DNA from 4 places in the Micromonospora sp. NPDC050980 genome. Region 3 is predicted to be linked to each of the others. Evidence: riboswitches for the same ligand, from Rfam matches in the RefSeq annotation. Region 3 holds a riboswitch; each other region holds the start of a gene.
The links. Region 3 has a riboswitch for cyclic di-AMP ahead of AB0H28_RS18375 (NlpC/P60 family protein). Riboswitches for the same ligand answer to the same signal wherever they lie in the genome.

Region 1 (4,997 bases), on a different contig from region 3:
GCTCGTGGTCACCGAGCCGAGCCGGTTCGTGCACCGTCAACTCTGGGTGACCGGTCTGCTCGGTCTCTTCGGCGCGCCCGAGCCCTGGTTCGCCGACGACGCCCCCGAGGTGCTCCCGGGCGCCTGAGCGCCGCCCGACCCCCACCGACCGGGGGACCTTCGACCCGTTGCCAGCCCGGCGCTGGTACGGGACGATCGTCCGGACCCACGACGGCGAGGGGGACCGGTTGCAGAGCAGCGACAGCTTCAGCTACACCGTGCAGGCCCGGTGCAGCCGAGCGGACGCGGCGGCCCTGCTCGGTGACCTCAGCCGGCAGGGCGAGCTGCATCCGTTGATCGTGCGGGTCCGGCAGGTGCCGGCCCGGCCGGGCGCGCTGGCCAGCTATGCGATCACCGACCGCCTGGAGTTGGGTCCGCTGCACTTCCCGGTGACCTATCAGGCGGACGTGCTGGTCGCCAACGAGGACGAGGTGGTCACCGTCGCCCGGCAGCAGCCGGCGACGACGGTGCGCAACCACACCCGGCTGCGCGACGAGCCCGACGGTGTGGTGCGGATCGACGTGGAGATCACCCTCACCGCGCCGGCGCCGCTGTTCGGCTACGCGTTCCGCCAGGCCCGGGCCGCCCACCTGGGTCTCGCCGCCCGTCTCGGCGCGACCCTGGAGGGCCGGCCGGTCTGACCCCGGCGGTCCCCGGGCCGGCCCGACGCCCCGGCCGCATCCGCCCCCACGGCTTGTATACCGACAGCACGGTGGCGACCAGCAGCAGCGTGGTGGAGACGGCCGGCGCCACCACCAGGTCGACCCGCAGGTGCGCGTCGGCGGCCCCGGCGGGCGCGCCGAGGTGCCGGAGCCGGGGGGCCACCAGCGCCGCCGCCGGGTAGACCACCTCGGGGTCGGCCCCGCGCAGCCCGGCCACGCCGAGCGCGAGCAGCGTCAGATCGCTGCCGAGCCAGCCAACGAGGTGGCCAGGTGCGCGGTGAGCAGCGCCTTCCGGCCGGCGGGGGAGAGTCGTCTCATGCCCCGATCGTCACCCGCCGCGCCGCCCGCGTCGTGGCCCGGGCGGCGACACCCGGCGTACGCCGTGGGGCGTGGTGCTCAGTACACCGACAGGTGCACGTGGTTGGTGTGGTCGCTGGACGGGTCGCCGTTGCCGCCGCTGTACGACTTCCAGCCGCTGCTGGGCAGCCAGATCCGCCGGAACCAGATCACGTAGAGCACGGCGAGCGGGTCGGCGTTGCGGATGAAGTACGCGGCCAGGTTGTTGCCGTACGTCTTGTCGCCGCCGCTGGCGACGCCGCCGAAGCCGTTCTTCTGCGCCGCGAAGTCGCAGGCCCGCCCCTTCGGGTGCTCGCCCGAGCCGCTGGGCCGGTGACAGGAGACGTACCGGGTGAAGCCGGCCGCCTTGGCCTGTTGCAGCGCGTGCAACGTGCGCGGCGTGATGCAGCCGCTGGCCGGCGTCGGGTCGTTGACGCTGCACGACTCCGCCGGCCAGGAGCCGTCGGAGTTGCGCCGGGCCGGCTTCGCGTTCGCCGTGGACGTGCCCCGGACGCTGTCGCCGTCGTCGCTGTCGCGGCTGGTGGAGCTGCGGTTGTTCGCCACCTCCAGCGCGCGTTCGGCCTGCTCCTTGCGCTTGCCCATGACCGTGACCTGCTTGCGCTGTTCCCGGATCTCGCCGTCGAGGGCGGTGCGGGTGCGGATCGCCTCGTCCCGGGTGGCGATCAGGTCGCGTAGCGCCCGGTCCTCGTGCGCGGCGACCGTCTCCAGGGCCGCGGCCCGGTCCATGAAGCCTTCCGGGCTGCGGCTGCCGAGCAGCGCCGCGGCGGTGCCCATCCGGCCGGTGCGGTAGGCCACCTGGGCGATCTCGCCGACCTTGGCGTCGCGTTCGGTCAGCTCCCCGTCGATCGTCCGGAGCCGGTCGTTGAGCTGCTTCTGCCGGGTCACCGAGCGGTTCAGTGCGGCCTTGGCGTCCAGCCAGCCCTTGCTGGCCGCGTCGAGTTGGGCGCGCAGGGTCGGGGTGCCGCCCTCGTCGTCGCCGGGCGCGGCGGCCAGCAGGCCGGTCGGTGGGGCCGACCGGGCCGCGACGGCGGGGGAGACCGGCGCGGTGCCGACGCCGAGGGCCAGGGTCGCCACGAGCAGGGCCGCCAACCGGGCGGCCGTCCGTCGTACAGGTGCCGCTGTGGGCATTCAGGTTTCCTTCCGTCAACCGCCGACCGGGTTAGCTGACGGGTTCGGGACGGAAGATCCCTACCGCTGACGCGGATGCACCCCACGTACGTGGTTCCCCGGCTCGCCCTGCGGGCGATTAGGCGCCGGCCGCGCCCACGGGCGCCGGAGTGGCGCTCGCGGTGTGGCCGCGACCGAGCCTACCGGCGCTGCCCGGGGCCGGCTCCACCGACCGGAACCAGCTACCCAGACAAAACCGGCGTAAGCTAACAATAACCACAAGGATTTAAGGCTGTCCTCAATTACCACTCGGTCGGGCCGCAGGTCCCGGCCGACGCTCCGGGTTCGACCTGCAACGTGGCGTGGTCGATCGAGAAGTCCTCGTGCAGCGCGGCCCGGGCGGCGCCCAGCACGGCGGCCACCTCGGCGTCCGCGTCGAGGGCCAGGTGGGCCGAGGCGACGTCCATGCCCGAGGTGAGCGTCCAGACGTGCAGGTCGTGCACCTCCGCCACGCCGGGCACCGCGGCCAGCCGGTCGTGCACCGCGGTCACCTGGAGGTGCTCCGGGGCGGCCTGCACCAGGATGCGCACCGCGGCGCGGCCGAGCCGCCAGGTGCGCGGCAGGATGAACAGGCCGATCGCCACCGCGACCACCGGGTCGGCCCACCACCAGTCGGTGAGGGCGATGACCAGCGCGGCGCCGATCACGCCGAGCGAGCCGAGCAGGTCGCCCAGCACCTCCAGATAGGCCCCGCGCAGGTTGATGCTCTCCTGCGCGCCGGAGCGCAGCAGCGCGAACGCGGCGATGTTGGCCAGCAGGCCGAGCACGGCGACCACGAGCATCGGCCCGGCGAGCACCTCCGGCGGCTCGCCGAAGCGGCGTGCCGCCTCGATCAGGACGTAGATCGCGACGGCGCCGAGCAGCACCGCGTTGGCCAGCGCCGCGAGCACCTCCAGCCGGTAGAGCCCGAAGGTGCGCTGCGGGTCGGTGCGGGCACGCCGGGTGGCGCTGATCGCCGCGAGCGCCATGCCGATGCCGAGGACGTCGGTGAACATGTGCCCGGCGTCGGAGAGCAAGGCGAGCGAGCCGGTCGTGACGGCGGTCACCGCCTCGACCAGCATCAGCGCGGTGAGCAGCGCGAAGGCGGCCCAGAGCCGCCCCGCGTGCCGCTGCGCCGCGTTGGCGACCGCACCGCTGTGGTCATGACCTGCGCCCACGCGCACACCCTCCGTCCCGTGCCTCGGCCGGAACCAATCTATGCTCACATCGCTATGTGTGCAACTGAGGGTGGGATCATCCCACCGGGTCGAGCGTGGTCAGGCGCTGGGTGGCCCGGGAGAGCGCCACATAGAGCGTGCGGACCCCGGAGCCGGGGTCGGCCCGGATCTCGCCCGGCGCGACCAGCACCACCCCGTCGTACTCCATGCCCTTTGCCTGCAGGCTGGTCACCACCTGGAGGCGGCCGGCGCCGAGCGCGCCCAGCCAGCCGGCCACCTCGTCCCGGCGCGGCACCGGCGTGATCACCCCGACCGTGCCCTCCACCTCGGCCAGCAGCGCCCGGACCGCCTCCACCGTGGCCGCCGGCAACTCGGCCGCCGGCACGACGCGCTGCACCGGCGGTACGCCCGTCGAGCGCACCGCGTCCGGCAGCGCCAGGTCCGGGTACAGCCGACGGATCTCCGCCGCCGCCACGGCGAAGATCTCCGCCGAGTTGCGGTAGTTGGTGGTCAGCTCGTAGCGGCGCCGGCGGCGCCGCCCCAACGCCTCGTCCCGGGCCCGGTCCAGCTCCTGCGGGTCACCGGTCCAGGCGGTCTGCGCCGGATCGCCGACCACCGTCCAGGACGCCAGCCGCCCGCGCCGCCCGACCATCCGCCACTGCATCGGCGAGACGTCCTGCGACTCGTCCACCACCACGTGCGCGTAGTCGCGGTAGTCCGCCGGGCGCTCCCGGGTCGCCGCCCGCGCGGCGCGCTGCCGGTCGGCGTACGTGCTCAGCTCGCGCACGCCGCCGGCGAGCTGGTACGGGTCGCGCTTCGGCTTCGCCCGCCGCACCGGCGTGCCGAGCAGCGCGTCCAACTCGTCCAGCAGGGCGATGTCGGCCACGGTCAGCCCGTCGCTGTCGAGCGTCCGGTAGGCGTCGGTGAGCAGCCGGATCTCGGCCGGGGAGAGGACCCCGCCGGCGTACCGGCGCAGCCGCTCCGGCCGGGCCAGCCAGCCCAGCACGTGCCGGGGATGCAGCCGGGGCCACCAGCTCTTGAGGAACTCGCGGAACTCCGGCCGCTCGATGATCTCGTCCTCGAACGCGGGCTGCTCCGGCAGCCGGCCCACCCGCAGCGTGCGGGCCTGCGCGTAGAGCGCCGCGAGCACGGCGTCGAACGCCGCCCGGCGCACCTCGTTGCGGCGCGCGCCCCGGGTCAGCGTCCGGTCCCGCACCGCGTCCAGCGCCCGGCGGTCCAGCCGCAGCAGCTCGCCGCGGTAGAGCAGGCGCAGCTCCGCCGGGGAGTCCGGCACCGCGTCCCGGGCCGCGCGCTCCAACACCCGGCGCATCCGCAGCGAACCCTTCACCGCCGCCACCTCCGGCGGGTCCGTCCGGGTCGCGGACAGGCCCGGGAAGAGCGAGCCGAGCGAGTGCAGGGTGGCCGTCTCCTCGCCGAGCGAGGGCAGCACCGACGCGATGTACTCGACGAACACGCCCGACGGTCCGACCACCAGGATGCCGCCGCCGGCATACCGGGCCCGGTCCGAATAGAGCAGGTACGCGGCCCGGTGCAACGCCACCGCCGTCTTGCCGGTGCCCGGTCCGCCGGAGACGATCGTGACGCCGTTGCCGGG
Region 2 (4,997 bases), on a different contig from region 3:
CCGGGCCCGCCGCCCCCAACCCCGCCCAGGCCCGCGCGGCGGCGGCCGACTCGGCCCGCGCACTGGTCGCGGACCGCCCCGCCTACCTGCAGGCCGGTTCCGACGACGCGTTCGTGCAGAAGCCGGTCATCTCCTCCGAGGGCACCCAGTACGTGCCCTACGAGCGCACCTACAAGGGACTGCCGGTGGTCGGCGGCGACTTCGTGCTCGCCACCGACGCCGCCGGCAACCTGAAGTACGCCTCGGTCGCCCAGCAGCGGCCGATCGGCGCGCTCGCCACCACCCCGAAGCTGACCTCGGCCGCCGCCGCGAAGAAGGCACGCGCCCAGCTCAAGACCGTCAGCTCGGTCGAGGGCACCACGCTTGTCGTCTACACGCTCGGCGCCAGCCCGGCGCTGGCCTGGGAGACGACCGTGCGCGGCACCAACGCCGACGGCCCCAGCCGGCTCACCGTGGACGTCGACGCCCGGACCGGCGCGGTCCTGGGCACGCAGGAGCACGTCGTCGCCGGCACCGGCACCGGCGCCTGGAACGGGCCGAGCCCGCTCACGTTGAACACCACCAAGTCGGGCAGCACCTACACCATGAAGGACCCGACCGTCACGAACCTGAGCTGCCAGGACGCGGCGAACAACACCACGTTCAGCGGCACCGACGACGCCTGGGGCAACGGCACCGCCACCAACCGGGAGACCGGCTGCGTCGACGCGCTGTTCGCCGCGCAGACCGAGCACAAGATGCTCAGCCAGTGGCTGGGCCGCAACGGTGCCGACGGCAACGGCGGCTACTGGCCGATCCGGGTGGGCCTGAACGACCAGAACGCCTACTACGACGGCAGCCAGGTGCAGATCGGCAAGAACACCGCCGACCAGTGGATCGGCTCGCTGGACGTGGTGGCCCACGAGATCGGCCACGGCATCGACGACCACACCCCGGGCGGCATCTCCCGGGGCGGCACCCAGGAGTTCGTGGCGGACACGTTCGGCGCGGCCACCGAGTGGTTCGCCAACGAGCCGTCCAGCTACGACGCGCCCGACTTCCTGGTCGGCGAGAAGATCAACCTGGTCGGCTCCGGCCCGATCCGCAACATGTACAACCCGGGCGCGCTCGGCGACCCGAACTGCTACTCCAGCAGCGTTCCCGGTGGCGAGGTGCACGCCTCCGCCGGCCCCGGCAACCACTGGTTCTACCTGCTGGCCAACGGCAGCAGCCCGACCAACGGGCAGCCGTCCAGCTCCACCTGCAACGGCAGCAGCGTGACCGGCCTGGGCATCCAGAAGGCCATCAAGATCATGTACAACGCGATGCTGCTGAAGACCTCGTCCTCGTCGTACCTGAAGTACCGCACCTGGACGCTGCAGGCGGCGAAGAACCTCTACCCGAGCAGCTGCACCGAGTTCAACGCCGTCAAGGCGGCCTGGAACGCGGTGAGCGTGCCGGCGCAGTCCGGTGACCCGACCTGCTCCGGCGGCACGACGCCCACGCCGACCGCCACCTCCACCCCGCCGTCCGGCGGCTGCTCCGGCAACAAGCTCGCCAACCCCGGCTTCGAGTCGGGCAACGTGAACTGGAGCGCCACCTCCGGCGTCATCACCACCGACAGCGGCCAGGCCGCGCACAGCGGCTCGTACAAGGCGTGGCTCGACGGCTACGGCTCCTCGCACACCGACACGCTCAGCCAGTCGGTGAGCATCCCGGCCGGCTGCCAGGCGACGCTCACCTTCTGGCTGCACATCGACAGCGCGGAGTCGACCACCAGCACCGCCTACGACAAGCTGACCGTCAAGGCCGGCAGCACCACGCTGGCCACCTACTCCAACCTGAACAAGGCCACCGGCTACGTGCAGCGATCCTTCAACATCTCGTCGCTGGCCGGCACCACGGCGACCATCTCGTTCAGCGGCGTGGAGGACGCCTCCCTGCAGACGTCCTTCGTCGTCGACGACACGGCGGTCACGCTGAGCTGACCGCGACACGAACGGCCGGCCGTCGGCTCCCGACGGCCGGCCGTTCCACGTCCCGGCCGGTTGCCTGGCGCAGGTGCGGGGAGGTGGCGGCACCCACGTGTCCCCGAGACCGCCACCTCCCCGCACCGGAGTCGATCAACAGCCGAAGCGCGCCAGCGGGCGGGCGTTCGTCCGCCGTTGAGGGCGGTCGGGCGAGTCAGGCGGGGCGGGACGCGGCGGCGCGGTCGCGGCGGATCCGCGCGGCCACCTCGTGCATCGTGCGGCTGAACAGCTCCGCCTGGTCGGGCGGGCCGCCGAGGCGGGCGGCCAGCGCGTCGGTGTCCGCCCGGGCGGACGCGCTGACCTGAGCGTCCAACTCGCTCAGCGCGTCGTTGACGGCGTCGACGAGGTGTCCGCAGAGGATATCCAGCGGCACCCCGGCCAACTCCGGGTCCACGACGACGGAGTGCAACCGGCCACCCTGGACGGCGACCGCCCGGACCCGGCCGCCGGCAGCCGCACCCTCGGCCAGCAGCAGCTCGCCCGGCTCACCGTCGGCGAGCCCGCAGGCCCGGGACCGCATCGCGGCCAGCGCCTGCTGCGTGCGGGTCAGCAGCTCGTCGAGGCTCGCGGCGGCCGAGAACGCATCGTTGGTCATATCCGCGCTTTCTTCACGTCTTAGCCGAGCCTCGTGACCATAGCAACCGGCGCCGACGGAACCTCGTCACCAGCCGCGCCCGGCCGGGCAGGTGACGCCGGGAGCAGGGCGGACACCTCCGCGCCCGGCGTGTCGCGCAGACCGCGAACGCCCGGCCGGACGAACCGGCCGGGCGTTCGCGTCGTCCAGGCGCGACACGTCCCGAGGGACCACGACGCGCGGAGCCACCGGACGGTGTCGCGGAGTGGCAGGCACCCGCACGACGCGACACCGGCCCCACGGCGTGCGACAGGGCTCAAGAGCGCCGGCCCGCCGCGGGACACCACCCGCGGCCGGGGATCAGCGCAAGCGCAGCCGCTGCCCCGGGAAGATCAGACCCGGGTCCTCGCCGACGACCGCCCGGTTGCGCGCGTACAGGACCCGCCAACCACCGGCGACGTGCTTCGCCGCGGCGATCCCGGACAGCGTGTCGCCGGGCCGCACCAGGTGGGACCCGGTGGTCGGTGCGCCGCGCCGTTCCCCGCCCGACGGGCGCGAAACGGTCTTCTTCGTCGGGCTGGCGGCCCTCTTCGTGGACGCGGTCGAGCCCGACCCGGCCTTCCTGCCGCAGACCGGCCAGGCGCCGATGCCCTGCCCGGCGAGGACCTTCTCGGCCACGGCGATCTGCTCGGCGCGGCTGGCCAGGTCGGCCCGGGCGGCGTACTTCTGGCCGCCGTAGCCGTTCCAGGTGCTGCGAGAGAACTGGAGCCCGCCGTAGTAGCCGTTGCCGGTGTTGATGTGCCAGTTGCCGCCCGACTCGCAGCGGGCGACGGCGTCCCAGTTCACGCTCGCGGCGCTGGCCGGCGCGGCCGGCCCGAACAGTGCCGCGGCACCGGTGGCGGCGCCGGCGACGAGCGCGCCGACCACGGTCCGGCGGCGCCGGGATGAGTATGCAGTTGACATGTGGATTCCTCCACGCCGACGAGGTGAGCTGTCGGGTTCGGGCCGAGGAGCCCGGCCGCCGGTGGCGGCTTCACCCCGAGGTGACGTGCACCATGGAACCTGTGGGTCCCCCGCTCCCGCCTGAGGTTCGGGTACCACCGGCCGGCGGCGGGATTGGGCGTTGCCGGACCGTGGTGTCCGCGACTGCGAACGGAACCGACGCTAGGGACGATTCGCGACGATCGACCACTTCTTGTGACGTTCTTCACCCGGTCGGGCTACCGCGTCCAGGGACACGAGTTCGCCGTCGCCGACCTGAGGTGGGGCTACCGTGGGGCGGGACCGGGCCAGATCGCGCGAGGAACGGAGCGGGCCGGCGCCCGGCGCACCCGGTGGGCATCGGGGTGGGCGCGTACCAGCCGCGGATGCTGCGGCTGGTCGGGACGCCTCGATCCTTCCGCACCTGCGGGTAAGGAGGGGCCCCTTGTTAACGCCAGGCGTTAACAAGGGGCCCCTCCTTACCGCTAGAGGCCGCGGGCGAGACGGTCGGCGAGGACGCGGGTGAAGCGGGCCGGGTCGGCCAGCTCGCCGCCCTCGGCCAGCAGCGCCATGCCGTACAGCAGCTCGGCGGTCTCGGTCAGCGCGGCGGTGTCGCCGCCCTCGCCGTGGGCCTTGCGCAGGCCGGTGACCAGCGGGTGGGTCGGGTTCAGCTCCAGGATCCGCTTGACCCGGGGCACCTCCTGGCCCATCGCCCGGTACATCTTCTCCAGCGTCGGCGTCATGTCGTACGCGTCGCCCACCACGCAGGCCGGCGACGTGGTCAGCCGGGTGGACAGGCGCACCTCCTTGACGCTGTCGGTGAGCGCGTCGCCGAGGAACGCGAGCAGGTCGGCGTACTCCTGCCGCTCGGCCTCCGCCTGCTCCTTCTCCTCCTCGGTCTCCAGGTCGACCTGGCCCTTGGCCACCGAGCGCAGCGTCTTGCCGTCGTACGCGCCGACCCGCTCGACCCACACCTCGTCCACCGGGTCGGTGAGGATCAGCACCTCGTAGCCCTTGGCCCGGAACGCCTCCAGGTGCGGGGAGTTCTCGATGGTGGAGCGGTTCTCGCCGGTGGCGTAGTAGATCTCGGTCTGCCCGTCCTTCATCCGCTCGACGTAGCCGCGCAGCGAGGTGGGTTCGGCCGGGTCGTGGGTGGAGGCGGCGCGCACCAGGTCGAGCAGCGTCTCGGTGTTGTCCGGGTCCTCCAGCAGACCCTCCTTGACCACCGGCCCGAATTCGGTCCAGAACGTGCGGTACGACTCGGCCGACATGTCCTTGAGCGTGCCGAGCACCTTCTTGACCAGCCGCCGGCGCACCGCGCGGATCTGCCGGTCCTGTTGCAGGATCTCCCGGGAGATGTTGAGCGACAGGTCGTGCGCGTCCACCACGCCCTTGACGAAGCGCAGGTAGTTGGGAATCAGCGCCTCGCAGTC
Region 3 (4,997 bases):
CTCACCGCGTGGAACGCCTACCGCGCGGCCTGACCCGACGAACCGCGTACGGTGCCGGCCCTGTCCTCGGACGGGGCCGGCACCCGTCGTTTCCGGCCCGGTCGTGGGTGGACGGCCACCGTCGACGACGGCCGACCGCCTGACCGGCCCGGCCGAGAGCGGCCGGTCAGGCGGCCGGGCGGCGAGTGTCGAAGCCGTGCCGGCCACGCCGGCCCTCCGGGATGAGCGGGTCGCGCCGCAGCGTCGGCGCGCCGCCCCGGGGATCGAGCCAGAGGCGCATCTGCGGCCGGCCGGCGCCGGGGCGGGCGACCTGGTCGCGCCGGGTCAGCATCGCCACGTCGACGGTGAACTCGAACAGCCGCCAGTCGCCCTGCGGAGCCGCCCGGCCGAGCCGGGCCAGCCGGGCCACCGTGGCCGGATCGGCCACCGGGTGCGCCCGGCCCGCCACGTACGCCTCGTCGTCGCTCTCCTCCGGGGGGAACGAGTGCAGCGCGTAGCGGCCGTCGCGTTCGAGGTCGCGCCGTTTCGGCGAGTCGATGACGAAGCACCAGAGCCCGTCGTCGGTGATCAGCGGGGAGACCGGATGCACCCGGGGACCACCGTCCGCGCGGACCGTGGCGAGGTAGCCGAAGCCCGGCCCGTACTGCTTAATCAGAAGGCGGATCTCGGCGGCGAGGCGGGGCTCGTCGGCGGCGAATTCGAACCAGGAAGCCATGCGGACATTCTATCGAACAGGTGTACGAAGATGTAGTCCGACACGCAGGTCACCGATACCGGTCGCTATGGTGTTCCGATGCTGCTCTCCGACCGCGACCTGGTCTCCGAGATCAAGACGGGCACGCTCGCGCTGGAGCCCTTCGAGCCCACGCTGGTGCAGCCGTCCAGCATCGACGTACGCCTGGACCGGTTGTTCCGGGTCTTCAACAACCATCTCTACACCCACATCGACCCGTCGATGCAGCAGGACGACCTGACCTCGATGGTGGAGGTGCCGGAGGGTCAGCCCTTCGTGCTGCACCCGGGCGAGTTCGTGCTCGCCTCCACGCTCGAGGTGATCTCGCTGGGCGAGGAGTTGGCCGGCAGGCTGGAGGGCAAGTCGTCGCTGGGGCGGCTCGGGCTGCTGACCCACTCCACCGCCGGCTTCATCGACCCGGGCTTCTCCGGCCACGTCACGCTGGAGCTGTCCAACGTGGCGAATCTGCCGATCACGCTCTGGCCGGGCATGAAGATCGGCCAGTTGTGCATCTTCCGGCTCTCCTCGCCGGCCGAACACCCGTACGGCTCGGCCGTCTACGGCTCGCGCTACCAGGGCCAGCGCGGCCCGACGCCGAGCCGGTCCTGGCAGAGCTGGCGCACCTGGCCGACCCGCTGACGCCTGCTGAGTTGTTAAGAGGGGCCCCCTGTTATGCGGAATGCGTTAACCGGGGGCCCCTCCTTGCATCTCAGCCGGGGCGGCCGTAGCTGTTGATGTCGCCGTCGTCGACGCGCTTCATGGTGATGGGCTTGCCGGACTGAGAGGCGTGCACCACCCAGCCGTCGCCGACGTACATCCCCACGTGGTGCAGGTCGCCGTAGTAGAAGACCAGGTCACCGGCGCGCAGCTCGGCGCGGCTGACCCGACTCGTGACGTTGTGCTGCTGGCGCGCGTTGTGCGGCAGCGAGACACCCGCCTTGGCCCAGGCGGCCATGGTCAGGCCGGAGCAGTCGAAGTGGTCCGGGCCGGCCGCGCCCCAGACATAGATCTTGCCGATCTGGGCGCAGGCGAACTTGACCGCCACCCCGGCCGCGCCGCCGGGATATCCGGCGGGGCAGGGAGCCGGCCGCAGCGGACCGCCGCCGCCGTTGCCGTACACCTTGAGGCGCAGCTTCTGGAGCTTGGCGATCTCGGCGTCGATCTGCTTCTTCTTCGCCGCGAGTTGCGCCTCGGTGCGGCTCAGGTCGGCGACCATCGCGTCCAGCGGCTTCTTCTTCGCGGACAGTTCGTCGCGCAACGCGGCGATGTCGCGGACCTGTTGCTGCTGGTGGTGCGCGAAGCGGTCGAGCATCTCCAGGCCGCTGACCAGTTCGCTCGGCGAGCGGCTGCCCAGCAGGGCGTTCACGGTGGAGAGGTTGTCGCCCTTGTAGGCGTCGGCGGCGAGCCCGCCGACCTGCCCGAGCGCGGCGTCCACCCGGGCCTGGAGCGGGGCGATCTGCTTACCGAGCGCGTCGGCCTGCTTGCGCCGCACCGCGAGCTGCTCGCGTACGGCGTTGACCTGCTCGATGACGGGTTCGAGCTTGTTCCAGTCGCGGTCGATCCGGGCCTCGATCTCGGCGACCGAGGGTTCGGCGTGGGCCGCCGTCGCGCCGCCGGTCAGGACGACGGCGGCGCCGACCAGCGCGGCGAGTGTGGTGGTGAAGCGGGACCAGCGGGATCGCGGCACGACTGCGGACCGGTCCATCGACCGGCTCGACGTCGGCCGCGGGGCATGGTGTGCCACCGGGCGTCGGTTCTCCTTCGTCTGACCGCCTACCGGGTTAGCTGACGGGTTCGGGCGGGAAGGGAGCCGCCCTACCGCAGTGGCTGCGGATTCACCCCGGTTACCTGGGTCCCCGGTTCGCCCGTGGGCGACTCGGCGGTGTCGGACCGTCACCGCCCGGGGTGGACGGTGAGACTGGCGGCCGACGACTGACCAGAGTAGGTACCCGTGTTACCGATCCGCAACCCGAACGGCCGTGACACTCCGTACCGGCCGCGCCGACCGAACCGGCGTGAAGCTTTTTTTCATGACAGATTACCTACCGGAAAGGTATTGACCCTCCCGGCTCGCGGAGTGAGGGTGGGGGACGCAGTGACCCCCATCCCTGTCCAGGAGGTTCGATGCACCTCTCACCCCCGCCGTCGGGCAGACGGATACTGCTCGCCGCCGCCGTGGCGACCGCCACCGCACTCGCGACCACCGGCCCGGTGACCGCGGCGCCACCGTCCGCCGGGGACCGGCAGCAGCAGTACGCCGCCGCGGCGGCCGAGTACGGCGTGCCGCAGAACGTGCTGCTCGGTGTCTCCTACCTGGAGTCCCGCTGGGACGTCCACCCCGGCCAGCCCAGCACCAGCGGCGGCTACGGCCCGATGCACCTGACCGACGCCACCCACGTGCTCGCCAGGCCGGGCAGCGCGCACGTCGACGAGGACGAGGACCCGCGCGGCGACGACGCACGCCCGCTCACCCTCGACCCGGCCACCGCTGCCGCGCCGGCCCGGGAGACGCCGCTGCCGGCGGCCTCGCTCCAGACGCTCGACGCCGCCGCGACGCTCACCGGGCTCGACGCGCGCAAGCTGCGCACCGACCCGGCCGCGAACATCCGGGGCGGCGCCGCGCTGCTCGCCTCGTACCAGAAGGCACTGGGCGGGCCGGTCGGCGCCGGCAGCGACCCGGCGGCCTGGTACGGCGCGGTGGCTCGCTACTCCGGCGCGGACACCTCCGACGCGGCGGCGGCCTTCGCCGACGAGGTCTACGACCAGCTCGGCCAGGGCGCCACCCGCACCACCGACGACGGGCAGCGGGTCACGCTGGCCGCCACCTCCGCGCAGCCGGACCGTAGCCGCCTCGCCCGCCTCGGGCTGCGCCACGCCGCGCGGCCGGACGGGCTGGAGTGCCCGGTGCGGCTGGCCTGCGAGTGGATTCCCGCCCCCTACGAGCAGCTCAGCGCCGACCCGGGCGACTACGGCAACCACGACCTGGGCGACCGGCCGAAGCAGCAGAAGATCGAGTACATCGTCATCCACGACACCGAGGGTTACTTCGACCCCAGCGTCGATCTGGTGAAGCGGGCCGACTACCTGGGCTGGCACTACACGCTGCGCTCGGTGGACGGCTACGTCGCCCAGCACATCAAGGCCAAGGACGTCGGCTGGCACGCCGGCAACTGGTACGTCAACGCCAAGTCCATCGGCCTGGAGCACGAGGGCTTCGCCGGGCAGGGCACCTGGTACACCGAGGCGATGTACCGCAGCTCGGCGAAGCTGGTCCGGTATCTGGCGCACAAGTTCGGCATCCCGCTGAACCGGCAGCACATCATCGGGCACGACAACGTGCCCGGCACCGTGGCCGGCACGGTCAAGGGCATGCACTGGGACCCGGGCCCCTACTGGGACTGGTCGCACTACTTCGACCTGATGAAGGCGCCGTTGCGGACCACCGGCACCCCGCGCACCGGGTTGGTCACCATCGACCCGGACTTCGCCACCAACCGGCCGGCGTTCGTCGGCTGCAACCAGCAGCCGCCGGGCGTCCCCACGCCCACCCCGCCGGCCGAGACCTGCCCGGCGCGCGGCTCCTCGGCGGTGCTCCTGCGGACCGCGCCGAGCGCGGACGCCCCGCTGGTCAACGACCTCGGGCTGCGCCCGGACGGCACCCCGGACACGATGTACATCTCGGACCACGGCGCCCGCGCCTCCGCCGGACAGACGTACGCGGTGGCCGGCCGGCAGGGTGACTGGACGGCGATCTGGTATCTCGGCCAGAAGGCGTGGTTCCACAACCCGGCCTCCGCGCCCACCGCGAAGTGGGCGACCGGCCTCGTGGTGACGCCCCGGCCCGGCAAGGCGACGATCCCGGTGTACGGCCGCGCCTACCCGGAACAGGCCGCCTACCCGGACACCATCCCCTACCAGACCATCTCGCCGCTCCAGTACACGCTCGCCGCCGGCCAGCGGTATGCGGTCGGCGACGTGCTGCCGGGCGAGTACTACCGGGCCGTGTCGTTCGACGGCTCGGCCCCGGGTGACCGGACCGTGGTACGCGGGAAGAACCGCTACGTGCAGGTCCAGTTCGGCCACCGGATCATGTTCGTGAACCTCGCCGACGTGCTGATCCTGCCGTCGCCGATCGGCGCGCCGCGGTAGCGGCCACCGACGTCGCGAAGGCCCCCGCTCCGAGTCGGACCGGGGGCCTTCGCCGTCGAAGCTGGTGCGGGGTCAGCCGACCCGGACGAAGCCGGCGAGCGGCTGGGTGCTGATG
Region 4 (4,997 bases), on a different contig from region 3:
CTACCCCGACGCCTACGCCCAGTGGGAGCAGCAGGCGGCAGACCTCGTCCACCAGCACTGGAACAAGTAAGCAGACACGCCGAAGGCCGGCACCCGGAAAGGGTGCCGGCCTTCGACGCGCGTACCGGGAAGGGAGGTCAGGCGGAGTAGCCGCGCGTGGCCATCCAGTTCGCCAGGTCGATCGTGGTCACCCAGTACGACGGCAGCGACGGGTCGGCCGAGTCGGCGATCCGCACGGTCCGGCCGTCGTTCTGGTAGCCGACCACGGCGATGTAGTGGCCGCCCGGGAACGAGTGCCAGCCGCCGTTGGTGTCGGTGGCATCACCGGCGACGTTCGAGACGACCGCCCGCCCGTCGTTGACCGCCCGGACGACGTCGGCCTGGAGCTGGTCGATCTGCCCGCGGGTGGCCGCGCCGGGAATCATTCGCGTCCGGTACGGGTCGCCCTTGACCTGCTGGTTGAGCACCCGGGTGGTGTCCTCGGCGGAGTTGGTGCCCATCTCGGTGGTGCCGAGCGCGACGGCCAGGGTGTCCTGGCTGCGCTCGATGCCGTTGGCGCTGAGCGCGTTGCGCACCGCGGCCGGCCCGCAGTAGTAGTAGGTGGTCTGCGCCTGGTAGTCGTAGTCGAGCACTTTGGTCGACGGCGGCTTCGGCTTGGCCTTGCGGGTGGTGGTGTCCGGGTCGGCGGTCTTCGCCGTCGGTGCGGCGCTGGCGCTGGGCGACGCGCTCGGCGATGCGCTCGGCGACGCGCTCGGCGACGCGCTCGGCGACGGGACGGTGATCCGGGCCTCGCTGCGGCCGGCAGTGTCGCCGAGACGGCCACCGAGGTCGGCCACCGAGGCGGTGTTCTCCTGCCGGACCGGGGCCTCGTCGGCGGTGGTGAGGGCGGCGCCGGTGCCGCCGGCCAGCACGAGGGCGGCTGCCGAACCGGCGATGATCTGGTACGGACGTTCGGTCACGAGGCGCCGCAGTTGACGCTTCAGGTAAGGCTGCACGGTGTTCCTCCACGGGGGGTGAGCGGCACGCGCCGGCCCGGCGCGCGGAGGCACTCACGCGCGCTGGTGGACGGCAGGGCCGCGGGAAGCCACGCCCGGACGGCCGGGCGAGGCAGGGGGTCGGGTGGGCGTCGCCGGTCAGGCGAGCGTCGGCACCCGGAGGCCGTGGAGGCAGGGGGACGATCGGGGGCTGGTGGTCACGAGGATGGAACTCCTTCCGTGGCCGCCGACCGGGTTAGCTGACGGATTCGGGCGGGAAGTACGCCCTACCGCGGCCGTGGCTCGCGGATTCACCCCGGTGTTGCTGTGGGTCCCCGGTTCGTGTGTGCACGATTAGGCGGGTCGGCGCGGCGTCGCCATCGGCGATCGGAAACCGCACCGGACGCGCCGACACTACCGGTGGGTACAGGCCCTGCCAAGCGGCACCACCTGCGTAAACACAACTGCCGACTACGGATTTGGAACAGCCTGTCACTCACTTCCCTCAATGGGACAAGGGGCTGCGACGGGCGCCGGCGGGCGGAAAGAGGGACATCCGGCCGGCGGGGAAACGGGCACCAGGCACCGGACCGGTCATGCGTTCGGGCGACCGCGGGCCGGAGGGCGCAGGTGAGCGGCCTCACCACACTCGGTAACGATTCGGCAGAGGTGGCCCGCTCAGCCCACCCGGGCCGGCCGCCAGCGGGCACCGGACGCGGACGCCGGGGCCGGTACGCGGGTCACCGCCGGGGGCCGGGGCGCCGGAACGGGCCGCAACGCCACCGCAGCCGCAAACGCCTCGGCGGCGAGCGTCCGGGCCGACTCGGCGGCCCGTTCGGCGTCCTGCCAGGCCAGACGCTCCCGTTCGGCGGCCACCTCCCAGCCGGCACGGCGCCCGTCCCGGACCGTGCGGGCCAGCGTGATCTCCTGCTCGGCCGGGTGGCGACGCGGATCCCACCCGTTGCGGTGGGCCAGCACGTCGGCGAGTTGGCGGGCGGTCAGGTCGCCCCGCCAGTGCGCGGCCATGGCGGCGTGGTGCAGCCAGCGTTCCCGGGCCGCGTACTCGGTCGGGGTGCGTGGGGTGCGCGGCGCGGGCAACGCGCCGGCACCGGCCAGACGTCGGGCCGCCGTGTCCGCCTCGTCGTACGCGGTCCAGGCCGTGTCCGCCTCGCTCCGCGCGGTCAGCCACTGCTCGCGGCGGCGGCGGGCGGTCTGCGCCGCGCCGGCGGCGGCCACCGCCACCTCGGCGGCGTAGCGGGTCAGGTCGGCGCGGTGAACGGCTTCGGCGTCGACCGGCTCGACCTCGGTCTCACCGTCGCGTTCGGGACGGGCGACCAGCACGGCGAGCAGGACGAGGGCGAGCACGGTCAGGACCGACCAGATGGCGGCGGCCTCGGGAACCGCGGTGAGGAAGTTGAGGAGAACGGTCTGCGACATGGTCGGCACCTCACGGGAGACGATGGCGGGAGGATCCGCACCGGCCGGTCGGCGCGGGGTCGCGCTCGGGCGGCGCCGGACCACCGAGGGGCGGGTGCGGGGTGAGGTTCGGGTGGATGCGGGCCGGCCGCGCCCGTGGTGGTCAGCGGACGGGTGGGGCCGTGGCGGACCAGGGGCGGGCGGGGCCCGTGACCGGTCAGCGGGCGGGCGGGGCCCGCGGGCCGGCCGGTGCCGCCGATTGCCCGGCCGGGATCGGGAACGGACCGGTCGGCGCGACGGCGGCGCCCGCCAGCGGCGGTTCCGCGACGCCGGCCGGGTCGCTCTGCCGGGTGAGGTCGCGTTGCCGGGCGGCGGGGGAGTCGTCGCGCTCCGGTCGCGGGACGGTCGGCGTGCCGACGGCGGCGCGGACCGTCAGGCCGGCGGCCGGGCCACCCGACGCCGGTGCGGCCACACCCGCCGGCAGCGTGGCGGTGCCGAGCGAGAAGGCGACCACCACGGCCAGGCTGGCCAGCATCCGTGCCGCCCAGCGCGCCACCCACCACACGGGACAGGTGAGCGCGATCGGAAGCACGGGTACAAATTACCGCCGATTCCACAGTGCCGCACCGTCGCCGGGCGTGTCGCGACACCGCCGGGCAGGAACGCCACCGGTAGAGACGCCGGCGGGTAAGGACGCCACCGGGCGGGAACACCAGGGAGCCGGTCGGGCCGCTCAGTCCGGTCGGCGCCGCCCGGCGTACTCGATCGGGCGGGAGGTGTCGTCGGCGGCCGACCTCGGCGCCGGCACACCCGGCGCGGCGGCCGGCGCCCGGCGGCGGGACGGGCCGAGGCGGCGCATCATCGGCACCTCCACCCAGCGGTGCAGGGCGGCGGCGAGCGCCAGGGTGAGCAGCAGGAAACCGAGCACCGCGACCGGACCCCGCCAGCCCGGCAACCCGGTGCCCCAGTCGCCGGTGAGCCGCAGGACGGTCACCATGACCAGCACGTGGACCAGATAGAACGCGAACGAGACCTCGCCGAGCCAGACCATCGGACGGGATCGCCAGGGGGTCCGCCGGCCCCGCACGTCGGCGTCCGCCGCGGCGGCGATGACCAGCAGGTACGCCACGGCGAGCAGCGCCGCCCACAGTTCGGCCCGGATCCACAGTGCGGCGATCACCCAGGTGGCGACGAAGAGCAGGCTGGCCGCGGGGAGGTTGGGGCCACGCCAGCGCTGGCGGCGCATCAGCTCGGCCGCGGCGGCGCCCATCCAGAACTCGAAGGACCGGGTGACCGGGAAGATCTGGGTGAACCACCACCGCTGGTCCTCGGGCACCAGGTGCTGACCGGGCCAGAGCGCCAGGATCAGCAGCGGCGCGGCGACCAGCGCCACCCGCAGCCAGCCGGTGCCGGCCCGGCGCAGCCACGGCACCACCAGCGGCAGGCACAGATAGAAGGCCAGCTCGCAGGAGAGCGACCAGCTCACGTTGTTGACGCTGTAGAAGTAGCCGTTGAGCGGGATCCACGCCTGGACCAGGAACAGGTTGCCGATCGCGGCCCACGGCAGGATCGGGTCGGCGAACCAGGCCGCCACGGCCAGCGCCGCCACGAACGTCACCAGGTGATTCGGGTAGATCTTGGCGAACCGGCGGCGCAGGAACGTCCGCGCGCGCTCGCCGTCCCGGTACGACCAGACCAGCACGAACCCGCTGAGGACGAAGAAGAACTCGACCCCGGAGAGGCCGAGGCTGAACGCCTTGTCCACCACCGCCTTCCACTGCGGCTCGGCGATGATCCGCATGGTGCCGGCGTGGAAACCGAAGACCAGCAGGGCGGCGATCCACCGCAGCCCGGTCAGCGACGGCAGCCGCGGCGCGCGGGTGGTGGTCGGGGCACTGGTCATCCCGGGCACCCTACTCCGGTGGTAGGCGGCCGGTTCCCGCACGGCGGCGTCCGGACGGTCACCGGCGGGCGGGCGGATAGGATTTCCGTTCCCGCACCCGTGGGTGCCCCGCTGGCGCCCGCCGGGCCCGTACCGGAAGGTGAGCAGCCGAATGCACCAGAGGATCCTCCTGCGCGCCCGCAAGGGCCCGTTCGACGTGCTGACGCCGGAGGAGACCTTCGGCCGCAACTGGATCAGCGACAACACCGGCAACCTGGTGTTCAGCCACGCCGCGCACAAGCTGCTGGCCACCTCCACGGCGGAGATCACCGCGACCCGCAAACCCGCCGACCCGCGCGACGCCGACGAGATCAACGAGCGCCACGACGTCTTCGTCGTCCCGCTGGCCAACGCCTTCCGCCGCAGCTTCGTCCACCGACTCGAACCGCTCACCCGCCTGATCGAACGGCTCAAGATCCCGGTGGTGGTCCTCGGCGTCGGTGTGCAGACGAACGTCGACGGCGACCGGGAGTACCTGCGCCCGATCGACGACGCGGTCACCGCGTTCTGCCGGGCGGTGCTCGACCGCTCGCACAGCATCGGGGTACGCGGCGAGATCACCGAGAGCTACCTGCGTACCCTCGGCTTCTCTGCGGTGGAGCAGATCGGCTGCCCGTCGATGTTCCTGCACGGCGACAACTTCCGGCTGGAGAAGACCCGGTCCG

Region 1: linked by a shared signal. The riboswitch ahead of AB0H28_RS12225 (hypothetical protein) and the one ahead of AB0H28_RS18375 (NlpC/P60 family protein) in region 3 are both predicted to bind cyclic di-AMP.
Region 2: linked by a shared signal. The riboswitch ahead of AB0H28_RS24710 (transglycosylase family protein) and the one ahead of AB0H28_RS18375 (NlpC/P60 family protein) in region 3 are both predicted to bind cyclic di-AMP.
Region 4: linked by a shared signal. The riboswitch ahead of AB0H28_RS29615 (C39 family peptidase) and the one ahead of AB0H28_RS18375 (NlpC/P60 family protein) in region 3 are both predicted to bind cyclic di-AMP.

What each region holds. Positions count from the first base shown of each region.
Region 1 covers NZ_JBFAGS010000006.1:97,321-102,317, reverse strand. Annotated here, with positions in the region: gene AB0H28_RS12235 (STAS domain-containing protein) at 1-127, shown strand, start outside; gene AB0H28_RS12230 (SRPBCC family protein) at 168-680, shown strand; gene AB0H28_RS12225 (hypothetical protein) at 1,098-2,186, opposite strand; cyclic di-AMP (ydaO/yuaA leader) riboswitch at 2,191-2,321, opposite strand; gene AB0H28_RS12220 (cation diffusion facilitator family transporter) at 2,468-3,382, opposite strand; gene AB0H28_RS12215 (AAA family ATPase) at 3,459-4,997, opposite strand, start outside.
Region 2 covers NZ_JBFAGS010000020.1:72,562-77,558, forward strand. Annotated here, with positions in the region: gene AB0H28_RS24700 (M4 family metallopeptidase) at 1-1,967, shown strand, start outside; gene AB0H28_RS24705 (YbaB/EbfC family DNA-binding protein) at 2,164-2,604, opposite strand; gene AB0H28_RS24710 (transglycosylase family protein) at 2,944-3,546, opposite strand; cyclic di-AMP (ydaO/yuaA leader) riboswitch at 3,545-3,689, opposite strand; gene htpG (molecular chaperone HtpG) at 4,050-4,997, opposite strand, start outside.
Region 3 covers NZ_JBFAGS010000011.1:78,303-83,299, reverse strand. Annotated here, with positions in the region: gene AB0H28_RS18390 (zinc metalloprotease) at 1-33, shown strand, start outside; gene AB0H28_RS18385 (pyridoxamine 5'-phosphate oxidase family protein) at 167-715, opposite strand; gene dcd (dCTP deaminase) at 794-1,372, shown strand; gene AB0H28_RS18375 (NlpC/P60 family protein) at 1,443-2,438, opposite strand; cyclic di-AMP (ydaO/yuaA leader) riboswitch at 2,488-2,625, opposite strand; gene AB0H28_RS18370 (peptidoglycan recognition family protein) at 2,858-4,882, shown strand; gene AB0H28_RS18365 (NlpC/P60 family protein) at 4,955-4,997, opposite strand, start outside.
Region 4 covers NZ_JBFAGS010000046.1:108-5,104, forward strand. Annotated here, with positions in the region: gene AB0H28_RS29615 (C39 family peptidase) at 138-995, opposite strand; cyclic di-AMP (ydaO/yuaA leader) riboswitch at 1,205-1,345, opposite strand; gene AB0H28_RS29620 (hypothetical protein) at 1,653-2,411, opposite strand; gene AB0H28_RS29625 (hypothetical protein) at 2,608-2,982, opposite strand; gene AB0H28_RS29630 (acyltransferase) at 3,124-4,293, opposite strand; gene AB0H28_RS29635 (polysaccharide pyruvyl transferase family protein) at 4,445-4,997, shown strand, end outside.